Regions from separate parts of the Oryzibacillus soli genome, predicted to be linked through region 1. Evidence: riboswitches for the same ligand, from Rfam matches in the RefSeq annotation. Region 1 holds a riboswitch; each other region holds the start of a gene.

Region 1 (5,952 bases):
TATTCCCGGTCCGTGATGTCCGGGATGGAGCCGAAGCGCTGGCGGTCCAGCTTCACGAAGCGGCCGGCCGTTCCCTCCGCCGGCGTGGCCAGCAGGGTGAAGTTCAGCCCCGTCCGCTCCGACTCCCGGTCCATCCGCTCCCGCATGCGGGTGACGATCCGGAGTCCCAGCTCCCGGGCCTCCTCCGATTCCCCGTGGTGGCTGCCGATGAGCGCCTTCAGGCACTCCGCCAGACCGATGAAGCCGACGGACAGGCTGCCGTGCCGGAGCACCTCCCGGATCTCGTCCTCAGGGGAGAGTCCGTCCGAATCGATCCATACCCCTTGTCCCATCAGGAAGGGGAAGTTCTTCACCTTCTTGCGCGCTTGAATCTCGTAGCGCTCCATCAGCTGATCGACCGTCAGGCTGATCAGGCGGTCCAGCTCGGCGAAGAAGCCGTCCGGATCCTGGCGGTGGAGCAGCGCGATGCGAGGCAGATTCAAGGTGGTGAAGCTCAGATTGCCCCGGCCGTGAGTGATCTCCCGCGCAGGATCCGCCACGTTCCCGATGACCCGGGTCCGGCAGCCCATATAGGAAATCTCCGTCTCCGGACGGCCCGGATGGTAATACTGCTTGTTGAACGGCGCATCCTGGAACGAGAAGTTGGGGAACAGCCGCTTCGCGCTGACCCGGCACGCCAGCCGGAACAGATCGTAGTTGGGATCGCCGGGGTTGTAGTTCACGCCCTCCAGCACCCGGAAGATCTGGATCGGGAAGATGGGAGTCTCCCCGATGCCGAAGCCCTTCTCCGTGACCAAGAGGATGTTGCGGATCACCATGCGGCCCTCTGGGCTGGTATCCGTTCCGTAATTGATGGAGCTGAACGGGGTCTGGGCCCCTGCCCGGCTGTGCATCGTGTTCAGGTTGTGGATCAAGGCCTCCATGGCCTGGTGGGTGCTCTCCTCCGTCTCGGCCAGAGCCGCTTGCTCCGCCAGCTCCTGGGCCTGCCGCAGGGAGGCCTCGTCCCAGTCTCCGGCGGCTGCCAGAAGCGCGGCCTCCCGCTCCCGCTCTTCCGGCGGGCGGCTCAGGCTGGGCCGGACATAGCCAGCAGTGGCCTCCAAGCCCTCGAGGTCCCCGCGGAGCTTGTCCGCTCCGGCGGCGTCCAGCCGGCACAGCCAGGTATAGGCCTTGACCAGATTCCCCCGGTAATGCCGCACGTAGGTCTTGGCCACGCCCTCGGCCAGCCCGTAGTCGAAGTTGGGGATGCTCTGGCCGCCATGCTGGTCGTTCTGGTTGGACTGGATGGCGATGCAGGCCAGGGCCGCGTAGCTGCGGATGTCATTGGGCTCCCGCACTCGGCCGTGTCCGGTGCCGAAGCCTCCGTGGAACAGCTTCACCAGGTCGATCTGGCAGCAGGTGGTGGTCAGCGTCAGAAAATCAAGATCGTGAATATGGATGTCGCCCTTGCGGTGGGCCTGGGCATGCTCCGGCTTCAGCACGAACAGCTCGTTGAACTGCTTGGCCCCCTCGGAGCCGTACTTCAGCATCATACCCATGGAGGTATCGCAGTCGATGTTGGCATTCTCGCGCTTGATGTCGCTCTCCGAGGCTTCCTGGAACGTGATGCTCTCATAGGTCTTCATCAGGCGGGTACCCCGCTCCCGGATCTTCGTGCGCTCCTCCCGGTACAGGATGTACGCCTTGGCGGTCCGGACCAGCCCTTCCTTCATGAGCACGCGCTCCACCGTGTCCTGGATCTCCTCCACCTGAGGAGCGCTGCCGGCCCCCTCCCGCTCCAGCGTTGCAACAACCTGCATCGCCAAGAGGGAGGCCCGTACGGCCTCCGCTTCATGGGTGGCCTCCAAGGCCCGCTCCAGGGCTTGCTCAATTTTGGCCAATGAGAATGGCGCTTCCCGTCCGTCCCGTTTCCTGATGCACTCGATCATGCGTCCAACAGCTCCCCATCCAAAATAAAAGTGCGCCTTCCACCGCCTGCGAAGACGACAAAAGACGCACGGCCGCCAGCTACCCTCCGTCCATACAGACCGCAACCGGTCCGCACGGGTCTTCCCGCCGGGTATCTGATTATCCGAACCGTATCGAACACGTCCCCCATCTCCGTAGGTGTCATGTGTCCATGAACGGGCAGGTCTCCTGGCTCTGGCGTCGTCGCCCCATAGGGCCTTCCCGGCTCATGCGCCAGTGGTTCCCCCCTAAGGACTCTTCCATTACAGTGGCGGGACCGCGCCGGCATCGCACCGGACTTCCCTATTAAGCCTGACCGGCGGTCGACGCCGACCGGTGCAGACACCCTGTTCATAACTACATATAGTGACAATGTTACGAGAGTACACCAATATATTGATAGTGTCAATGGAGGAACGATGAACAATGACGAAGATGGGGCTTTGGTCCCCCTCGCCTCAAGCCCGTGTAATCTGCACCCATCCTAGGGTTAAATCTGCCGGGCGGCGAGGGCATAGAACGGAATTCCGAGGGGGGGCCGAGGGGGGGCCGAGGGGTTGTTCTCCTGGGCTCTTGAGATATATCAAGCCAGCCTGCCGGTGACACTTCCACTTGCCAATAAGCAGCAAAGACGGCCGGGCGCCATCGCCCGGCCGTCTTGCCTTGAGAACCACTTACTTTTCGTACCAGTAACCCTTCAGGCCCTTCTCCATCCGGAGGAGCGCTTCCAGGTAGTAGTAGTCGCCCCAGATTACATGGTCGTCGGGGGAGGCGCCGCCGCGAACGGAATAGGAGCCCCGCTTCAGGAGTCCCTGCGGCTGCGGATCCGAGCCGGTGGAGTAGTTCTCCACCAAGGAGCGCATGGATTGGGTCACCTGGCCGGCGAAGTAGCCATAGTCCGGGTGGGAGCTCTCCAGGTGCTCCATCAGCTCCAGCGTACCGGCGGCCGCGATGGCGGAGGCGGAGCTGTCGCGCTTCGTCTCTGCGTTCACCGGAGCGCTGAAGTCCCAGTAAGCGACGCGGTCGCGGGGGAGCTGCTCATAGAAGTAGCGGGCCAGGCGTCTCGAAGCCTCGAGGAACTTCACGTTGTTGGTGTAGCGGTATGAGAGGGCGAAGCCGTAGATGCCCCAGGCTTGGCCGCGGGTCCAGGTGGAGCCGTCCTCGTAGCCTTGAGCCGTGCCGCCGCGGATGGCGTTGCCGTTGGCCGGATCGAAGTAGAAGGTGTGGTAGGAGGAATCGTCGCCCCGCACCAGGAAGCGGCGGCTCTTCTCCGCATGGAGGGCGGCCACTTCCTTGTACTTCGGATCGCCGGTCTGCTCATAAGCCCAATACAGAAGCGGCAGGTTCATGAGACAGTCGATGATGATGCGTCCGCCGTTGACCGGATCCCCCTGCGGTCCCCAAGCCTGGATCAGCTTGGCTTCGGGACGCCAGCGCTTCAGAAGCACGTCGGCGGCTTGAAGGGTCAGCTGCCGGGCGGATTCATCCTGCTCGATGATCCACTGGGCCTTGCTCGACAGGGAGTACAGGAAGCCGATGTCGTGGTGGTCCAGATTGATGTTCTTCTCCAGCCGGTTGCGGAAGCTCTCCACGGTCCCGACGGCGGCCTTCTTGTAGGCTTCATCCCCTGTATATTCATAGCTCAGCCACAGCAGGCCGGACCAGAAGCCTTCGGTCCAATCCGTATTGTGTGTCAGCTGGTAATCTCCGCCGTCGATGCCGACATGGGGGAACTGCCCCTTGTACCGGCCGATGTTCACTTTGACTCTGGAGACCGCCTCGTCGATCGCTTGTTTCCACATAACCTGTATCCTCCCCGGGATCATTCTCTTGATTAATCGATGAATGACTTTAGCTTCATCATATTATTTAAACGTTTAAATTGCAAGGGTCAAAATTGCTCTCACGGCACAAAAAGAAACACGCCACCCTTAGGATGGCGTGTCAGAACGGCCCTTCAAGCCGGTGATCATGTAATCGGATTCCCTTATGCTTCCCCAGCCCGCTCGTCCGACAAGCGGGCGGCCAGCCGGTCCAGCTCCACCAGCAGGCCCTTCAGCTCCAGCACCGAGCCCATGACCCGGTCCATGCTGATCTGCTGGCTCTTCGAGGCGCTGCCGATCCGGTCCACCTCCGCCGACACTTCCGCAGCGGCACGGGCCATCTCCTCTACGGAGGCGGCCACCTCCTCGGAGCCGGCGGAGAGCTCTTCCGAGGCGGAGGAGATGTCGTGAATCTGCCCCGCCACCTCCCGGGTGCCGTTCAGGATGGCGGCGAAGGCGCCGCCGGCTTCTTGGGCCGCCCGGCTTCCTTTTTCCGTCTCCTCGACGTTGTCCTTCGTCAGCTTGGCTACCTGGACCATGGATTGCCGGATCTTGTCTACCAGCCCGCCGATCTCCATGGCCGACTCCCCGCATTGCGTCGCCAGCCGGCGCACCTCCGCTGCCACTACCTGGAAGCCCCGTCCGTGCTCACCAGCCCGCGAGGCCTCGATGGCCGCATTCAAAGCCAGAAGATTGGTCTGCCTTGCGATGTCCGAGATGACCGCCGCTATGGTGCCCACCTCTTCGGAGTGCCCCTCCAGCTGCTCCACCGCGCCGGAAATATCCCGGGTCGAGCTCTGCATGCGGACGAGCTGGCTGACCATCGACTGTACAGCTTCCTCTCCCGCCCCGGATTGACGGAGCATTCCGGCGGATTCTTCGGATACCTGTGAAGCCGCCTCTGCAATCTTGCCCAGCCCCACCGCCATCTCGGCCATGGCCCGTGCGCTCTCCGACGCCCCCCGCGTCTGGGAGGCCGTCGCTTCCCGGGCTACCTCTACCGCCCCGTTGACGGAGCTGCTGGCCGCAAGGGTTGCCTGCGCATTCCCGGACAGATCCTCCGCCAGCTCAAGGAGCTTGCCCGAAGCCTCCGCCAGCTGGCTGACCGTATGTCCGATCAGCCCGTTCTTCCGCTGCTTCTCCTCCTCCAGTCTCCCATTCAGCTTGCGGTTGAACAGGATCTGCTGGATGGTCGCCCCCGAGGTCAGAAGCAGGAAGACCGCGTGCGCCAGCACCATGGAGAAGGAATAATGATGGGTGCCGTAGACCAGCGCGGGAAACCACAGGTAGCCCCCAAGATGCTGGACGGCGAATAAGGCCGTAGAGAGAAGGATCATGTCCACCCGCTGGAAGTATGCTAGCGAGGCCACGACCATGAAGATGGAAAAGTGGAATTCCACCATGCCTTGGGCTCCGGCCACGGTCGACATGCTGAAGAAGGTCAGCGAGCAGGTGATGAGCCACGATACGGCTTCATCCCGCTTCCGCAGATGCATATAGAAAGCAGCGGCCCAGGTAAGAGCAGGGAGAAGCAGCAGCACGATAGACTCCGCCTCCAGCCGGGCGGCGCCAGGATCCTCCCCGTGCCCGTAGAGCAGGAAGCCCGCGTGAACCAGCACGGATAAGACGGCGCCGAGCAGAGCGTAGGTGAGCATCAGCCGGTTTTTTTCTCTAAGCATGAATCCAGTTCCCCCCTGATGAATGTTGTGATCTCTCTAATTATATCGTATTTTGTCGAATAATGTCGATAATCTTTCCAGATGTATGCTACCAAAATGAAACTATCTCCCCCGGCCCAACATGGATATAATGGGATTAACAAAATTTGGGAGGTACGCTCGAATGACTCATTATCAGTCCCTCTTGCCCACGGATGACAGCTGGAAATGGCCGGTTGACCCTGCGGTCCCCGCTCCCCTTCGCTCCATTGCATCCAACATCGACCAAGCCAAAATGTATATCCGCCGGGGAGCCGCCGGCCTCCAGGAGGAGCATCTCTGGAAGCGACTGACCGGCACCTCGCTTTCCATCGGCAATCTGCTGCTTCACTTCCGGGGAACCGAGCACCAGTGGATCGGCCAGAAGCTCGGAGGCCTGCCGCTGGACCGAGACCGCGATCTGGAGATGAACGCGGCCGGCGGGTTCTCCTTGGAGGAGCTCCTGGCCGCTCTGGACGAGACGGACC
Region 2 (5,952 bases), on a different contig from region 1:
GCGTATTTCTCACGTGCCAACCGTGCCGCTTCAACCATATTGTGTAGCGCGGCGACGGTTTCATTCTGGCCTCTCGTCTTCAGCCCGCAGTCCGGATTAATCCAGAACAGCTTCGGATCCAGGACATGAAGGACGCGGTCGATCATACCGGCCATCTCCTCCACGTGTGGAACTCGCGGACTGTGAATATCATAGACCCCAAGGCCAATCCCCAGGTTATAAGTGTTCGTCTCGAAGCTATGGATCAATTCGCCATGACTGCGGGAGGTCTCAATCGAGATGACGTCCGCGTCCATATCCACGATGGAATCGATCATGTCGTGAAACTCGCAGTAGCACATATGAGTATGGATTTGTGTCGCTTCCTGTACGGGGGAGGTTGTCATGCGGAAGGCTCTAACCGCCCAGGAGAGATAGTGCTGATGCTCCTCCTCCTTCAAGGGAAGTCCTTCGCGAACCGCAGGCTCATCGACTTGAATCATCCCGATGCCCGCTTGTTCCAATGCCAGAACCTCCTGACGGAGTGCGTAGGCCAATTGGTAGGCGACCTGCTCTCGTGGGATATCCTCGCGGACGAACGACCAATTCAGAATCGTGATCGGGCCTGTCAGCATTCCTTTGACCGGACGATCGGTCTGCGACTGGGCATAGACGGTCTCCGAAACCGTCATATCGCCTCTAGAAGCAACGTCGCCGTATATGATCGGCGGTTTTACGCAGCGGGAGCCATAGGATTGCACCCATCCGTTTTGAGTGAACACGAAGCCATCCAGCTTCTCCCCGAAAAATTCGACCATGTCGGTCCGTTCGAATTCGCCGTGTACGAGAACATCCAGACCAAGCTCTTCCTGAAGCTTCATCCAAGTATCGATCTGTTCGTGAATGAATGCCGTATATTGGTCCTTCGTCCATTCGCCCTTACGCCATAACTGGCGCGCCTTGCGGACATCAGAGGTTTGGGGGAAGCTTCCGATGGTCGTTGTAGGGAACAAGGGCAGCTTCCATTTTGCCTGCTGTGCAATACGGCGCACCTCGAACGGCTTGCTTCGCTTAGGATCCTGTGCCGTCATCAAGGCTACCGCTTCCTGGACATCGATGCGATTGCGGGAAGGGGACTGCTTCAATCGGTCAAGCGCCTCGGCCGCTGTCATCAATTCCTCGGCAACCGCTGGTTTGCCTTCTGTAACCGCCCTTCTCAGAAGGACCAGTTCGTCAAGCTTTTCATCTGCGAAGGCAAGGGCCCCCTTGATCTCGTAGGGTATCTTCGTCTCACGCTCGGTGGATACCGGCACATGAAGGAAGCTGCAGGAGGATTGCAGGATCAAGCGCTCTGCCGGAACCGCTTGCTGCAATTCATCGAGCAGGGCCAGCTTATCATCAAGATTAGCACGCCAGATCCCCCTTCCGTTGATCACGCCTGCGCCAAGAATTTTGTCGCTAGGAAATCCATGCTCCCTAAGGGAAGAGAGGTTCCCGTCGAGACCGTGTACGAAATCGAGCCCGATGCCTTTTACGGGAAGAGTAATGAGATCCCTGTAGTTCTCAACCGATTCAAAATATGTCTGCAGCATGATGTTAAGGGACGGGACGGCTTCAGCCAGGTTCGCATAGATTCGTTTCAGCCGCTGTATATCCTCAGCTGTCAACCTGACAACGGCAATCGGTTCGTCCATTTGTACCCACTGAACGCCTTCAGCGGCAAGCTCCTGCAGCATTTGGACGTAGAGCGGAATCAGACGATCCAGCCACAAGTCCGTCTCATGGGCCGTATAACCTTTGGCGAGCTTCAGGAAGGTAAGAGGGCCTAGAACGACAGGCTTGCCTTCAAGGCCTAGCTTCGTCTTCGCTTCACGGTAGGCTTGCAGGGGGCGGTTCTCTGTCAGTACCGGATTGGCATCGTGCAGCTCCGGAACAATGTAATGGTAGTTGGTATTGAACCACTTGGTCATTTCGCTGGCCGTGGCATCCTTCGTGCCGCGCGCCATTCCGTAATAGACGGATAGCGGGACGGGACCGTCCTTATGCCGGAACCGGTCAGGTATAAGGCCGAACATGACGGCCGTATCCAGTACATGATCGTAGTAGCTGAAATCGTTAACCGGGATCAGGTCGATTCCTTTGTCCTGCAGTTTACGCAAATGACCGAGACGGATGTCCTGGAGCTTGAGATGCAGCTCCGTCTCCTCGATTTTCCCGGACCAGAATGCTTCCAGCGCTTTTTTCCACTCCCGGTCGAAACCAATTCTTGGGTAACCTAGAATACTGCATAGGGCCATAGTATGATTCTCCTCGTATCGTTCATAATCGTAACCAACCGCTTACTTCCGAAAATCAAAAAGGCGTCTCTCCCCTAAAAAGCATAGGGAAAGACGCCCTCATAATCGCGCATTATGACGGTCCATCTAACACCTCCCTATCTCCCGTAGGTACGGCAGTGCTGTCAGAATAGGCAGGTCTCCTGGCTCCAGAATCATCATCAAGCGTAGCCTTCCCAATCCGAAGATCAGTGGCGTCATTCACGCTGACTCCTCTGTTACAGTGGCGGGACCGCGTCGGTTTTTCACCGAACTTCCCTTTTAAGCTCTGATCCGGTTCTAATTGGACAGAGCACCTAATCCCAATATGGAATAATTCCAATATGGATAATCATACATTCAAACGTAAAAATATGCAATACTTCCAAAGTGCCGAAGCGGAACAACGGATCTTTTTGTCCAAGAAATGTTCACTTCCGTTAGGTCGGAGCGCGTGGGTGCGTTACATATATTGATGGGGAAAGGACGGAGAACCGACATGTCAAAAGGCAAGCTGATTCTATTCTGCGCCGCAGGCCTGATCCTAACGTGGATGGCCGGATGCGCCGGCCGCAACTCCGGCAGGGAGACCCGGCTGCCTCCGGCACCGGCGGAGACCGTGGCCCCAACCCTACAAGAGCGGACCGCCCCGATGGCGGCCTAAACGGTCCATCCGGCGTCATCAGCACGTGATTCCCACATATGCATTCCTTGAGTGCCCCTTGGCAGTATGCCAGGGGGCTTATTGCCGATTGCCTGTTCGCCCTCGCCAATCCGGTACGGCCGGCATAGGATAAGATGTCTCGCAGGATTGCCAAGGGAGAAGGCCTCCGCGGCGGTGCACGCTCCTGGCGGCGGATTCCTGCCCATCAAGCCGGAACAAGAAAGGGAGAGGTACATGCAGCGGTTTGTCCACAGCAAGTGGAAGAAAACGCAGACCCTCGGTGCGGACTCGAAAATCAAAGGTCATATTCCTCACACGGAGAGATTGACCCAAGATACGCTGGGAGCCATGCTGTCCCATTATGGAATGGTGTACGTCAAGCCGGACCGGGGAACGTTCGGCAATGGGGTCATGCGGGTGGAGTTGACGGAGGGGATCTACAAATATCAATCCGGCACCGTAATCCGGACCTTCTCGGACCTGAACGGGCTGTATCAGGATCTGGTGAAGGCGACCAAGGGACGAACCTACCTCGTCCAGAAGGGCATCCATCTTCTGAAGCATGGCGGCCGCCGGTTCGACATCCGGGTCATGGTTCAGAAAACGCCGAACGGCTCATGGGAAGCGACGGGGATGATCGGCCGGGTGGCCCATCCGCGCAAGATCGTCACCAACTTCCATAACGGAGGGACGCTGAAGCCCGTTTCCGTGCTGATGGGGTCTTATCTCGATCGCGCCAGACGGGACCGGTTCCGCGGCGGGCTGAAGCAGCTGGGAGTCCGGGTCGCCCGGAAGCTGGAGGCCCGTTATCCCGGAATCAAGGAGATCGGCCTGGACATTGCCGTTGACCATTCGTTCAAGCCTTGGATTCTGGAGGTCAACACCTGCCCGGACCCGTATATTTTCAAAGCGCTGAAGGATAAAAGCGTCTTCCGGAAAGTCATCCGTTACGCCCGGGCCTACGGCCGGATTCAAATGTCCAAAAAATAATCACGCTTCTCGAGCCCGCCTTGAGGTATAGTAGTCCTATACGAACTAGACCCGAAACGATACGCTGTTGGGTGGAATCGAGGGATAACAAAAGATGAAAGCTGCTTATGCCTTTAACCGCTTTATTGAGAAGTGGATGCCGTTCGTCACGCCATGCAGCCTGCTGCTTGGCGTCTTCCTTTCCGTATGGCTGAAGCCGGCGGCCTTCCTGGTTCCGTGGATCTTCGCCTTCATGACCTTCTCGGGGAGCCTCGGCTCCGGCTTCAAGGATCTGAAGAAAGTGCTGCTGCACCCGGCGCCGCTGTTGGTGTGTCTCTTCATTCTGCACGTGTGGATGCCTCTATTGTCCTTCGGTGCAGGCTCGCTGTTCTTCCACGGGGACGCCTATACGATTACCGGCCTGGCGCTGGCGTTCATCATCCCCACCGGGATCGTCAGCTTCATGTGGGTCTCCTTATATCAAGGCAACATCGCGCTGACCCTGTCGATCATCCTGCTGGATACGTTCCTCTCCCCCTTCGTAGTCCCGTATACGCTGCATTTGCTGGTGGGTGCAAACGTGAACATCGATACTTGGGGCATGATGAAGGGGCTTCTGTGGATGGTAGTGCTGCCTTCGCTGGCCGGTATGGCGCTGAACCATTGGACCCGCGGACAGGTCAAAAGCACCTGGGGCCCCAAGCTGGCCCCCTTCAGCAAGCTGGGGCTCATCTCCGTCGTCTCCATCAATGCATCTGTGGTGGCGCCGTACTTCACCACCTTCTCCTGGAAGTCCGTCGGGATCGCCCTGACGGTGCTGGGGGTGGCGGCTACCGGTTACTTCTGGGGCTGGCTGGCCTCCCGGAGGATGAAGGCGGAGCTCGGCGTCACCGTGGCCATGACATTCAACAGCGGCATGCGCAACATCAGCGCGGGCACGGTGCTGGCCGCGACCTATTTTGCCCCGGCGGTGGTGTTCCCCGTCATGGTCGGCACCTTGTTCCAGCAGATTCTGGCCTCCACCTATGCCTATATGCTGAACCGGAAGTACGGTCTCGGACCGGGGGCGGAGAAGAAGGAAGCCCCAGGTGTTCCGCTTTCGGAGGGGCGTCGGGCGGCGGGTTAAGCCGCTGGCTGACCCCGCTCAGCCGGATAGGACCGGAACGGATTGGACCGAACAGAGCACATAGCACGAGCAAGAAAGCCGGAATTCCGATGTAAGCGTCGGAAACCGGCTTTTTTGGCTTGAGAGGGCGGCCAGGAGGGAGAAATCCCGGTTGACAGCAGATGGAATAAATCGGATAATGTACGCGTGTACATTCATCAAAATGATCAGGCATCAAGGTGCAGGGAAGGAGGGCGCGAATGGTTTCCCGCAGAGAAGTAGCGGAGCGGGCCGGCGTGTCGGAGGCGACGGTGTCCCGTGTGTTGAACGGGGTGGGACCCATGAAGGAGGAGACCCGGAGGAAGGTGCTGGAGGCTGCGGCGGAGCTGGGCTACCAGCCGAGTGCGATAGCCCGGAGCTTCGCCCGGGGCAAGAGCGGCAACCTGGGGGTAGTGCTGCCCTCGGTGCCGAAGGTGCATCTGTTCTCCACCTATTATTTCTCCGAAATTCTGAGCGGCATTGGGGAAGCGGTGCAGCGGATGGGCTACGGCCTGCTGCTTCTCTTCCGTTCCCCCGAGGAGGAGATGGATTACATCTCCCATTACCGGACCCAGAAGGTGGACGCCCTCGTCATCCTAGGCGCCAGCGACCTGCCGCACGAGCGGGAGGCGCTTCGCAAGCTGGACCGGGAAGGGCTGCCCTTCTGCATCGTGAACCAGCACTACCCGGAGGAGCGGTTCTACGAGGTGGACGCGGATCACGAGGAAGGCAGCTACCAGGCGGTCCGGCATCTGCTCTCGCTGGGCGCGGAGCGGATCGGGTTCATCAACGGCGGCGCCCACTATTCCAACAGCCGGGACCGGCTGGAGGGATACCGGCGGGCGCTCCGGGAGGCGGGGCGAACCCCAGATCCGGCGCTT
Region 3 (5,952 bases), on a different contig from region 1:
CCTGATCGAGGTTCAGATTACACCCGAACGAGGCCGCGGCTTCGACGCCATCGCCGAGCGGATCTATCTGTTCCCTGAGGTGAAGTCCGTATATCTGATGTCCGGCGCTTACGATCTCCTGGTGGAAGTGGAAGGCCGCACCCTGAAAGAGGTGGCCCTGTTCGTCTCGCAGCGCTTGTCTTCCATTGATCGCGTACTCTCGACCAAAACCCATTTTATCTTGAAAAAATATAAGCAGGACGGCGTCGTGTTCGAAGACCATGAGGACGATAACCGGCTCGTCATTGCTCCCTAAACCCAAGCGGAGGATGATCCCGTATGACGACGAAACGCCAATCGATGCAGGACTATTTGACTCCCTTGGTACGGGCTATTCCGCCCTCGGGGATCCGGAAGTTTTTTGACTTGGTCAGCGCAAGCAAGGATTCGAGCATCATCTCCCTGGGGGTGGGCGAACCGGATTTCGTCACGCCTTGGCATGTCCGGGAGGCTTGCGTCTATTCCTTGGAACGCGGCAAGACCCAATATACGTCCAATGCCGGCCTGCTCGAGCTTCGGGAGGCCATTGCCGAATATCTGCATGGCAGCTTCAAGGTCAGCTACGAGCCCTCCAATGAAATGATTGTGACCGTTGGAGGCAGCGAAGCCATCGACCTGGCCCTCCGGGCCTTGATCAATCCGGGGGATGAGATTCTGATTCCCGAGCCCTGCTATGTATCCTACAGCCCCATCACCTCCATTGGCGGGGGCATTCCCGTAGGGATCGAGACCTTCGCCAAGGACGGCTTCAAGCTGACCGCGGAGAGCCTGAAGGCCAAGATCACGCCTCGCTCCAAGGTTCTGATCCTCTGCTATCCGAGCAACCCGACCGGCGGGGTTATGACCTACGAAGACATGCTGCCGATCGCCCGTCTGGTCGAGGAGCATGATCTCCTCGTCATCTCCGACGAGATCTATGCCGAGCTATCTTACGGGATCAAGCATACCAGCTTCGCCAGCCTGCCCGGGATGAAGGACCGCACGCTGCTAGTCAGCGGCTTCTCCAAGGCCTTCGCCATGACCGGCTGGAGGATGGGTTATATCTGCGGACACCGGGAGCTGATCGCCGCCATGCTGAAGATCCATCAGTATACGGTCATGTGTGCTCCCATCATGAGCCAGGTGGCTGCCTTGGAGGCGCTTCGGAACGGGATGGAGGAGAAGGACCGGATGGTGGACTCCTACAACCAGAGGCGCAGGCTGGTGGTCAAGGGCTTCCGCGACATGGGACTGGAGTGCCATGAACCCCAGGGAGCGTTCTACGCCTTTCCGAGCATAGCCGGAACCGGGCTCACGTCCGAGGAATTCGCCCAGCGGCTGCTGCTTGAGGCGAAGGTGGCTGCCGTTCCGGGGCACGTATTCGGTTTGGGCGGGGAGGGCTTCCTGCGATGCACCTATGCCAATTCGATCGCCCAGCTGATCGAAGCGCTGGATCGGATCGATAAGTTCCTGAGGCGGCTGGAGCGGGGCTGAAGGAGCAGGTCCATTGTCCTGCGCAAGACCCCCAAATTCTTGAAATCTAGTAAAATCCGCTTTCTTTTTCAAATAAAAACTGGTATCCTTATGTTAGGGGATTGTAAACATTCTAACCAGGGAATTCTTAAAGGAGGGATATAAATGGCGTTTGCTGAATACGTATGCCGGTCTTATCGTGGTAGCATGTTGGTTCGCGATCCTAACCATAGCACCAAATGGGCTTACCGACTATCTAGTAAACCTTCGCCATCCGCCTCCCTGGAAGAAGAAATTTACAGCCTTCGCAAGAAGATGGAGCAATTGGCTTTGAAGGAGCAGTGCTTGACCGCGCCCAAGGTAGTGGAAATCAGCACGATTCTCGATAAGAAGCTGAACGAATATATGGGAATTTTTCAGAGAGCCTGACCCCGCACGGGGAAGGCTCTTTTCATGTTCTTCCTCCCACCGTATGACGAACGTTATCTAAAATAGTTCTTGTAATTCCCATCGGATATGCCTATAATGTGCTCTTAGAGATTCGCGCTTGAATGAGAACCGAATAGCAGATTCCCGCCGATGGGTCCTTCGCGCTTCACGCGCAAGGTTAAAAGGGAAGCCGGTGTGAAACCGGCACGGTCCCGCCACTGTGAATCGGGGACGACCTCGTAAGGCCACTGTTCCGCATGCAGCCGGAATGGGAAGGCGAGGCACGTCTGAACCCGTAAGTCAGGAGACCTGCCCATCCGAGTGTAGCTGACGAAATCCTTCGAGGAAAAGGATCAGGCTGATCACGGAGTCCGACCGGACGTGAGACGAACGTCGAACGCCGGAACGCACCCCTTTCTGATTTGCTGTGCCCTCCCGCCTCGCAAGAGGCCGGAGGGTTCTTTCGTTTGGGTCTTGTTCGAGGCATTCAGGCTCATCTCATACATACGTACGAGGGAGAGATTCGGATGAGCAACAACATGTGGCGGAAAAAGGCGGCTGTCACGGCAGCGGCAGCACTAACCCTGTCCCTGGCCCTGGCGGGCTGCGGCGGCAAGGACACCAATTCGGCATCTCCTTCGGCAGCGGCAACCGCAACGGTTCAGCCCGCGGCCACGGCGGCTGTCCAGGCAACGCCCCCCGCGGCGACCCAGGCGGCTTCGAAGACGGTGTATCCGCTGAAGCTGAAGGATGCGACCGGCGTGGAGATCACCTTCGACAAAGCGCCTGAGAAGATCGTCACCCTGGCCCCGAGCGAGACGGAGTCCGTATACGCGGCGGGAGCGGGAGCCAAGATCGTGGCCGTGGACAAGTGGAGCGACTATCCGGCGGAAGCCAAGAGCAAGGCGCAGATCGGCGATCTGAATTCCAACATGGAAGCGGTGGTGGCGGCAGGGTCCGATGTGGTCTTCGCCAGCGCCGGTGTGAATAAGAAGGCGGTGGAGGCGCTTCGGGCCTTGAACGTCAAGGTGTTCGCAAGCGATCCGAAGACGCTCCAGCAGGCGATCGACCGGGTGGAGCTGTTCGGCCAGATCCTGAACACCCAAGCGGAAGCCAAGAAAGCCGCTGACGAGATGCGCGCGGATCTGAAGAAAGTGACCGATGCCGTGAAGAACGCACCGAAGAAACGGGTGTACATCGAATTCAGCCCGGGCTGGACCGTAGGCTCCGGCGAGTTCATGGACGAGATCGTCACCCTGGCGGGAGGCATCAACATCGGCGCAGACAAGAAGGGCTGGTACAAGATCGATCCGGAGGCCATCATCAAGGCCAATCCGGAGGTCATCGTCTATGCCAAGGGTGAAGCGGGCATGGGTTCCATCCTGGAGGAGATCAACAAGCGTCCGGGCTGGGATGCCATCGATGCCATGAAGAACAAGAAGCAGTATGCGGTGGATTCCAATCTGGTCAGCCGGGTCGGTCCGCGTGTCACCAAGGGACTGATCGAGGTGGCGAAGGCGATCCACCCGGATGAAGTGAAATAAGATGAACAGGCGACTGATCATATGGGGAGGAGGAGCGGCGGCGCTCCTTCTTTTCTCCATTATTGCGAGTTTGTCGTTGGGTTCGGCTAGACTGCCGCTCCTGGAGGTGTGGCGGATTCTCCTGCATAAGCTCCCCCTGCTGGGGAGTGTCGTCCATCCGGATTGGCCGCAGGCCAGCGAGAACATTATTATGAAGGTTCGCTTCTCCCGGGTGGTTCTGGCCGTCTTGGTCGGCGCTTCGCTGGGAGTGGCCGGTTCGGGCTTCCAGGGGGTGCTCCGGAACCCGCTGGCCGACCCTTACACGCTGGGCGTAGCCTCAGGCGCGTCCGTCGGGGCCGCCTTCATCATCCTGTTCGAGCTGCAGCATGCCGTGGGGCAGTTTACCGTGCCGCTGGTAGCTTTTGCAACGGGGACCTTGACGCTTGTGGCGGTCTTCCGGCTGTCCTCCCATGGCGGGAAGTCCAAGGTGGAAACGCTGATTCTGGCGGGGGTGGTCGTCAGCGCCTTCCTGGGCGCCGTCGTCTCATTTATGGTCAGTCTCTCCAACAAGGTAGTCAACGAGATCCTCTACTGGCTCATGGGAAGCCTGTCCATGCGGAACTGGGACTATTCGCTGGTGCTCCTGCCGTATTTTGTGTTCGGACTCTTGGTCATCTGGTGGCATGTGAGGGCCTTGAACCTCCTGACGCTGGGGGAAAAGCAGGCCGCTCATCTCGGCGTCGATCTGGAGCGGACCAAGTGGATCGTGCTGACCGTGTCCACTCTGCTGACTGCAGCGGCGGTGTCCGTATGCGGGGTCATCGGATTCGTCGGATTAGTGGTTCCCCATCTGGTGCGGCTGACGGTCGGACCGGATTACCGGCTTATCGTGCCGCTGTCCGCCCTAACTGGAGGGATCTATGTGCTGTGGTCCGATACGCTGGCCCGGCTCGTCCTGTCTCCGAAGGAGATCCCGCTCGGTGTGGTAACAGCACTCCTGGGCGCGCCATTCTTCGCTTATCTGCTGCGCAAGCGCAAATACCGGCAAGGGGGTTAATGCGATGATCGTCATGGAGAACGTGCAGAAGAGCTATGACGGCGTGCCGGTGCTCAAGCAGGTGAGCTGCTCCGTGCGCAAGGGCGAGATCTACGGGATCATCGGTCCCAATGGGAGCGGCAAATCCACCCTGCTGAAGATGATCTCCGGCACGGAGCGCCCGGATGCGGGGAGCGTGCGGGTGGACGGCAGGGAGGTGTCCGACTATGCCCGGCGGAAGCTGGCCCGCTTCATGGCGGTGCTGGAGCAGGAGGCACTGCCGCCGGTCGGCTTCACCGTGCGGGAGATTCTCGAGATGGGACGGTATCCCCATCAGGATTGGCTCGGGCGGGACCGGAGCGATGCCGAGGGGCTGCTGGCCGGGATCGTGGAGCGGCTGGGGCTGGCGGTGCTGGAGGAGCGGGCGGTGGACCAGTTGAGCGGAGGCGAACGCCAGCGTGCGGCGCTGGGCAAGGCCATGGCGCAGGAGCCGACGGTGCTGCTCCTCGACGAGCCCACGACCTACCTGGATATCGGCTACCAGCTCCAGATGATGGATTACGTGCGCAAGTGGAACCGGGAGTGCGGGCTGACAGTGGTGGCTGTGCTGCACGATCTGAACCTGGCCGCCTTGTACTGCGACCGGCTGCTGGTGCTGAAGGATGGGGAAGTCCAGGCCATCGGGATGCCCTGGGAGGTATTGAGCGAGGAGCTGGTGGAGCGGGTGTACGGCACCCGGCCCGTGGTGATGCCGCATCCGGCTGTCGGAGCGCCACAGCTGCTGCTGACTCCGGAAGAAAGCGAACCGATTCAGACCGGGGATACCCGGCAAGAGGAAAAGGAGACGATAAGACGATGAAGAAGGCAACCTTATCATTGGAACAAATGACGGCCGGCATTCGGCCGCTGGACGAAGAGGCTTGCGCCCGTGCGGCGGCGCATCTGGATCAGCTGACCAAGCCCCCCGGCAGCTTGGGCAAGCTGGAGGCGGTGGCGGTGCAGCTGGCCGGCATGACCGGTGAGCTGGCCCCGGAGCTGGGGCGCAAGGCCGTGGTGGTAATGGCCGGCGACCATGGGGTATGCGAGGAAGGCGTGAGCGCATTTCCGCAGGAGGTGACGCCCCAGATGGTCATGAACTTCCTGGGCGGCGGCGCTGCCGTCAATGTGCTGGCCCGGCATGCGGGAGCGGAGGTGGTCTGCGTCGATATCGGGGTGAACGCAGAGCTGTCCCACGAGAAGCTGATCTCCCGCAAGGTCCGCTGGGGCACCCGGAATCTGGCCCGGGAAGCGGCCATGACCCGGGAGGAGGCGCTGGCCGCCGTTCAGGTCGGCTACGAGCTGGCTCTGGAGCTGGCGGATCAGGGCGTGGGCCTGTTCGCCACCGGCGAGATGGGCATCGGCAACACCACGCCCAGTGCGGCGATCTTGTCGGCGTTCACCGGTCTTCCTCCGGAAGCCGTAGTGGGACGGGGC
Region 4 (5,952 bases), on a different contig from region 1:
CACGACAGGCGTATGAAGCTGAGGCATTACCGAAAAGAATCGCAAATAAATCTAAAACCGGCCCCATACTCCTGGTGCAAACGATGATCTATAATGATCGTAACTTCCACTATATAACGGAAGGAACCATAATCCGAACGGAATGAACCAAGGAGGGGCTTCTATGAGAGGAGTATCCACGAACGCCATTGTCGAAATCAACCAGACCGCCAGCCGTTTCCAATCCAGTGTTGTCATGAGGGTCGGGAACAGGTTTATCGACATGAAAAGTATGCTTGGTCTCAGCATGACTTTGCTTTATGAAGACGCTCACTTTCTGGAGGTGCACGGTCCAGACGAAGCGGATGCCAAGAAGGCGATGACAGAGGTTCTGGCGAAACACGGTGTGAAGGTAGAGATTAAGTAAGATTCCTCCCGACAGGTTGAAACAACACTTTCCTGCGCGGAGCAGCCTCGTCTCGTAAAAAGTAAAACAAAAGATACCTTTCCTCGGTAAAATGGAGGTACCACCCAACCATTTCCAAAGGAGAGGTTTCTTTTGTACATTTCTGAAAGTGGCCAACGGCGGCTCGGATTACACCGGATCCCCTGTACATCGACAACATCGTGTATACGCCGTAAACGATACATGCCCCGTCCCCTTCACCAACAGGGGGCGGGGCATTCACATTCCGCGCTACGCCTTGAACAAGCCGGAGGCCCGCACATCGGCGAAGAACTTCTCGAACTGCGGGATGTCGAGCTGCTGCTCGGCATCGGAGAGGGCCGTCGGCGGGTTCGGGTGCACCTCCACCATGATGCCGTCGGCGCCTGCCGCCAGAGCGGCCTTGGCGCAGGGGACGAGGATGTCCTTGCGCCCGGTGGAATGGCTCACGTCCACCAGGACCGGCAGGTGGCTCTCCTGCTTCAGGATCGGCACCGCCGAGATGTCCAGCGTGTTGCGAGTCCACTTCTCATAGGTGCGGATGCCCCGCTCGATCAGCATGACCTGCGAATTGCCGCGGGAGACGATGTACTCCGCCGCCAGCAGGAATTCCTCCATGGTGGCGGCCAGGCCCCGCTTCAGCAGCACCGGCGTATCCACTTCGCCCGCGGCCTTCAACAGCTCGAAGTTCTGCATGTTTCTTGCGCCGATCTGGATGATGTCGATATACTCCGTGGCCGGGCCGATATCGGCGGGATTCACGATCTCGCTGATGGTGATGAGCCCGAACTCGTCCGCCACCTCCTTCATCATCTTGAGCCCTTCCATCCCCAGGCCTTGGAAGTCATAAGGGGAGGAGCGGGGCTTGAAGGCGCCTCCCCGCATGACGCGGACGCCGGACCGGACCAGGGCAGCCGCTACGGTCCGCATCTGCTCCCAATTCTCCACCGAGCAGGGGCCGGCCACCAGCATCGACGAGCCTCCGCCGATGACGGCGTCCCGGACGGTGATGACCGTATCCTCGGCCTGCTTCTTCCGGCTGACCAGCAGATCCTTCTTGTGGTTCATCTTCTGCAGGTCCAGCGAAGCCTTGAAGATCTGCTTGAACAGGTGCCGAACCGCCGCATCGTCGAACGGACCCTTGTTCATCGCCACGAGCCGCTCCAGCATGTCATGCTCCCGGACAGGGTCAAACTTCGGAATGCCCTGCTTCTGCTTCAACGCTCCGATTTCTTGGGCCACCTGCCCGCGCTCCGAGATGAGCTCCAGGAGCTGTCCGTTCAGCGCGTCAAGCTTGCCCCGCAATTCCTCCAACTGACGGTTTTCCATCCTCCATCATTCCTCCTTGGTCCTAATCTTCCCAGATACAGCAAAAAAGGCCTCCCATCCCCAAAAGAAGGGACAGGAAGCCGTGGTACCACCCTCGTTCGAAAGGTGCGGCCGGAATTTCCGGATGTCCGCAGCACTTTCCTCGAATCATGATAACGGTATGAAACCGGCAGCCTCTAATGGGAGCATCAGCTCCGTTCAAGGCCCCACTTCGGAGTGAACTTCATCGGTTCGGTCCCTTAGGTCTGCTCTCAGTCTCCGGCAAACCTTCCCTGTCGGTCCCGCAGGTCCGATTACTCTCTCCTGCATGGTGTTTCGCGATATGGTTCCTATTTTTTGCCGATTATACGCTTCCCCTTCCGCAAAAAGCAAGAAGACGCTGGAACGCGTTCTGGCGTCTATGATGTGTCGAAATAAAGCGCTGAAGTCTATGAAATTGTTGAAAAGTTGTCAATTTCGCATTGACAGTTGCTAGATATCGTTGTAGTATTCAATGGTACCTACTACATATTGATTGGAACAGGTGCCTACCCCGGTATTGGACACAACCAGCCGGCGCAGGCTTAATAGGGAAGCCGGTGCAAAGCCGGTGCGGTCCCGCCACTGTAATGGAAGAATCCGCCACACGTATCCACTGGTCGTTCCGGCCGGGAAGGAGCGGCGGGTGATGACGCCAGAGCCAGGAGACCTGCCTGTTTCCATGGATGACACCTTCCCTACGGGAGATAGGGGCGTGTTCGATAGCGGCTTACCCGTTCCGGCCTGTATGGGCTGGGAATGGACGGACCCTGCTCTTCGTGCGTCTCTAGGACTCCCCATGGGAGCCGGGAGGCGCTTTTTTGGCCCCCAATGACCTGTTGAAAGGATTGAAGAGCCTTGCTCATCGCCTATGATTCCCGAACCGGCCATGTCGGTAAATTCGTAAAGAAGCTGAATCTGCCTGCCGTCCGCATCGATGAAGCCCTGGAGGTCGACGCCCCGTTCGTGCTGGTGACCTATACGACGGGGATGGGACAGGCTCCAGGGAAGGTGCTCCACTTCCTGCAGAAGAACCGGAACTACCTCCGGGGTGTGGCGGCCAGCGGCAACCGTAACTGGGGCGAGCACTTTGCCGGCAGTGCGGACCGGGTGTCCGAGCTCTTCGGCGTACCGGTGCTGTGCAAGTTCGAGCTGTCGGGTACGGAGCGGGATGTGGAGAGATTTCTGACGGAGGTGCGTGCGGTTGCGTCATATTGAACTGAACAACATGCTGATGATGAAGGATGCCGATGGCTTCTTCCGTTTGGATAAGGACCTAGAGGCGGTCGACGCCTTCATGGAGGAGACGGCGGGCCGGACGATGTCCTTCCCCGATACGGATGCGAAGGTCCGGTATATGATCGATCATCACTACTATGAGGACGTGTACGCCCTGTACAGTGCCGAGGAGGTAGCCAGCGTCTATGACCTTGCCCATGGCTACGGCTTCCGGTTCGCCTCCTATATGGCGGCGTCCAAGTTCTATACGGATTACGCCATGAAGAGCGACGACGGGAAGCTCTATCTGGAGCATTACCCTGACCGCGCCGCCATTACCGCCCTCTATCTGGGCCGTGGAGATGCGCAGCTGGCGCGGACCCTGGCTGCCTCCATCATGGAGCAGCGGCTGCAGCCGGCCACGCCCACCTTCCTGAATGCGGGGAAGAAGCGCCGGGGCGAGATGGTATCATGCTTCCTGCTCGAGATGGACGATTCCTTGAATTCCATCAATTACGTGCTGTCCACCTGCATGCAGCTGTCCAAGATCGGCGGCGGCGTGGCCGTCAACCTGTCCAAGCTACGCGGCAGGGGCGAGCCCATCAAGGGCGTCGAGGGGGCGGCCAAGGGCATCATGCCCGTGCTGAAGCTGATGGAGGATGCCTTCTCCTACGCGGACCAGATGGGACAGCGCAAGGGCTCCGGAGCGGCCTATTACAACATCTTCGGCTGGGATGTGCTGGAGTTCCTGGACAGCAAGAAGATCAACGCGGACGAGAAGTCGCGGTTGAAGACTCTGTCCATCGGCCTGATCGTGCCGGAGCAGTTCTACAAGCTGGCGGAGAAGAACGAGCCGCTGCATGTTTTTGCCCCGTACAGTGTGTGGAAGGCCTATGGCCAGCATCTGGACGACATGGATATCGACGAGATGTACGAGACCCTCTTGGCGGATCCCCGCGTCCGCAAGAAGGCGGTGATGGGCGCCCGGGAGATGCTGGTGAAGATCGCCGCCATTCAGCTGGAATCCGGCTATCCGTACATGATGAACCGGACCAATGCCAACCGGGGCCACGCCCTGAAGCGGCTGGGCAGCGTGAAGATGTCGAACCTGTGCACGGAGATCTTCCAGCTGCAGGAGACGTCGGAGATCGGCAACTACGGCGAGCCCGACCATATCCGGCGGGACATCAGCTGCAATCTGGCATCGCTGAACATCGTCCACGTCATGGAGAGCGGCAAGGTGCGGGAGTCCGTGCATGAAGGCATGCTGGCGCTGACGGCGGTCAGCGATATGACCCGGGTTCAGAATGCGCCGGGCGTGGTGAAGGCCAACCGGGAGCTGCACTCCGTCGGCCTGGGAGCCATGAACCTCCACGGCTACCTGACCAAGAACAAGATCGCGTATGAGAGCGAAGAGGCGAAGGATTTTGCCAAGACGTTCTTCATGATGATGAATTACTACTCGCTGGAGAAAAGTATGGAGATCGCCCGGGACCGGGGCGTCGTATTCGAGGGCTTCGAACGGTCCGACTATGCGAACGGCACCTACTTCGACCGGTATCTGGCCACGGATTACCGGCCGGCCTCGGCCAAGGTGCAGGAGCTGTTCCAAGGCATCCAGGTGCCGTCTCCGGAAGACTGGGCCCGTCTCAAGGAGCAGGTGGTCCGCCACGGGTTGTACCATGCGTACCGCCTGGCCATCGCGCCGACGCAGAGCATCTCGTACATCCAGAACTCCACCTCCAGCGTCATGCCCATCGTATCGCCCATCGAGACCCGGACTTACGCCAACTCGACGACCTATTATCCGATGCCGTATCTCAGCCGGGACAACTATTTCTATTACAAGTCGGCCTACCAGATGGATCAGTTCAAGGTGCTGGATCTGATCGCCGCCATCCAGGAGCATATCGACCAGGGCGTGTCCACGGTGCTTCATGTCAACAGCGACGTGACCACCCGGCAGCTGGCCCGATATTATATCTACGCCGCACGCATGGGGCTGAAGTCCCTCTACTATACCAGGACCAACCTGTTGACCTTGGAGGAATGCATCAGCTGCTCGGTGTAATGTAGGCCGAAGCAAGAGCGATTGGAGGAGAAGATCCGCATGGAAGCCATCAAAGCGGTAAATTGGAACCGGCCGGATGACGATTTCACCATCGAATTCTGGCATCAGAATATCATGCAGTTCTGGACGGATGACGAGATTCCCCTGTCCGACGACAAGATGTCGTGGCTGGCTCTGTCCGATGCGGAGCGGGAGCTCTACATGAAGGTGCTGGGCGGATTGACGCTGCTTGACACCGTGCAGGGCGGAGCCGGCATGCCGAAGATTCTGGAGTATACGGAGGGGCTTCAGCGCAAGGCCGTGCTGGGCTTCATGGGGATGATGGAGCAGATTCACGCCAAGTCCTACAGCAGCATCTTCACGACGCTGGCGACGAAGGAAGAGATCGACAAGGTGTTCGCTTGGGTGGAGGGACAGGAGAACCTGCAGTACAAGGCGGAGACCATCTCCCGGTATTACTACGGCATCAAGACCCGCAAGGATCTGTACCTGGCCATGGGAGCGTCGGTGCTTCTGGAGAGCTATCTGTTCTACAGCGGCTTCTTCTATCCGCTCTATCTGGCGGGGCAGGGGAAGATGACGAGCAGCGGGGAGATCATCGACCTGATTCTGCGGGATGAGAGCATCCATGGGCTCTACGTGGGAACGCTGGCCCAGGAGCTCTTCTCGCAGCTGACGGAGGCGGAGCAGACGGAGGCGCAGGAGGAGCTGCACAGCCTGTTCGCCCGGCTCCATGCCAACGAGGAGGCCTATACGGAGCTGCTCTACGCGGGCGTGGGCCTGGCGGACGAGGTGAAGGCCTTCCTCCGCTACAATGCGAACAAGGCCTGGATGAACTTGGGGCTGGACCCCCTGTTCCCGGACGAAGAGATCCACCCCGTAGTGCAGAATG

Evidence for each region. A riboswitch is a leader RNA that binds a small molecule or an ion and turns the genes downstream of it on or off. The one in region 1 is predicted to bind cobalamin.
Region 2: it holds a riboswitch for cobalamin, as region 1 does, so the genes downstream of both, metE (5-methyltetrahydropteroyltriglutamate--homocysteine S-methyltransferase) here and ACSEXW_RS19415 (anaerobic ribonucleoside triphosphate reductase) in region 1, are expected to answer to the same signal.
Region 3: it holds a riboswitch for cobalamin, as region 1 does, so the genes downstream of both, ACSEXW_RS12930 (ABC transporter substrate-binding protein) here and ACSEXW_RS19415 (anaerobic ribonucleoside triphosphate reductase) in region 1, are expected to answer to the same signal.
Region 4: it holds a riboswitch for cobalamin, as region 1 does, so the genes downstream of both, nrdI (class Ib ribonucleoside-diphosphate reductase assembly flavoprotein NrdI) here and ACSEXW_RS19415 (anaerobic ribonucleoside triphosphate reductase) in region 1, are expected to answer to the same signal.

The regions. Positions count from the first base shown of each region.
Region 1 is NZ_JBPPGJ010000014.1:147,609-153,560, forward strand. It holds gene ACSEXW_RS19415 (anaerobic ribonucleoside triphosphate reductase) at 1-1,925, opposite strand, end outside; cobalamin riboswitch at 2,107-2,310, opposite strand; gene ACSEXW_RS19420 (glycoside hydrolase family 88 protein) at 2,619-3,746, opposite strand; gene ACSEXW_RS19425 (methyl-accepting chemotaxis protein) at 3,932-5,446, opposite strand; gene ACSEXW_RS19430 (DinB family protein) at 5,610-5,952, shown strand, end outside.
Region 2 is NZ_JBPPGJ010000037.1:195-6,146, forward strand. It holds gene metE (5-methyltetrahydropteroyltriglutamate--homocysteine S-methyltransferase) at 1-2,276, opposite strand, end outside; cobalamin riboswitch at 2,432-2,630, opposite strand; gene ACSEXW_RS27480 (hypothetical protein) at 2,794-2,958, shown strand; gene ACSEXW_RS27485 (YheC/YheD family protein) at 3,193-3,948, shown strand; gene ACSEXW_RS27490 (bile acid:sodium symporter family protein) at 4,043-5,053, shown strand; gene ACSEXW_RS27495 (LacI family DNA-binding transcriptional regulator) at 5,293-5,952, shown strand, end outside.
Region 3 is NZ_JBPPGJ010000008.1:200,303-206,254, forward strand. It holds gene ACSEXW_RS12915 (Lrp/AsnC family transcriptional regulator) at 1-295, shown strand, start outside; gene ACSEXW_RS12920 (aminotransferase class I/II-fold pyridoxal phosphate-dependent enzyme) at 319-1,512, shown strand; gene ACSEXW_RS12925 (aspartyl-phosphate phosphatase Spo0E family protein) at 1,657-1,920, shown strand; cobalamin riboswitch at 2,056-2,251, shown strand; gene ACSEXW_RS12930 (ABC transporter substrate-binding protein) at 2,448-3,464, shown strand; gene ACSEXW_RS12935 (FecCD family ABC transporter permease) at 3,466-4,500, shown strand; gene ACSEXW_RS12940 (ABC transporter ATP-binding protein) at 4,505-5,338, shown strand; gene cobT (nicotinate-nucleotide--dimethylbenzimidazole phosphoribosyltransferase) at 5,335-5,952, shown strand, end outside.
Region 4 is NZ_JBPPGJ010000006.1:153,527-159,478, forward strand. It holds gene ACSEXW_RS10095 (HPr family phosphocarrier protein) at 164-406, shown strand; gene ACSEXW_RS10100 (bifunctional 3-deoxy-7-phosphoheptulonate synthase/chorismate mutase) at 677-1,753, opposite strand; cobalamin riboswitch at 2,258-2,463, shown strand; gene nrdI (class Ib ribonucleoside-diphosphate reductase assembly flavoprotein NrdI) at 2,630-2,989, shown strand; gene nrdE (class 1b ribonucleoside-diphosphate reductase subunit alpha) at 2,976-5,060, shown strand; gene nrdF (class 1b ribonucleoside-diphosphate reductase subunit beta) at 5,100-5,952, shown strand, end outside.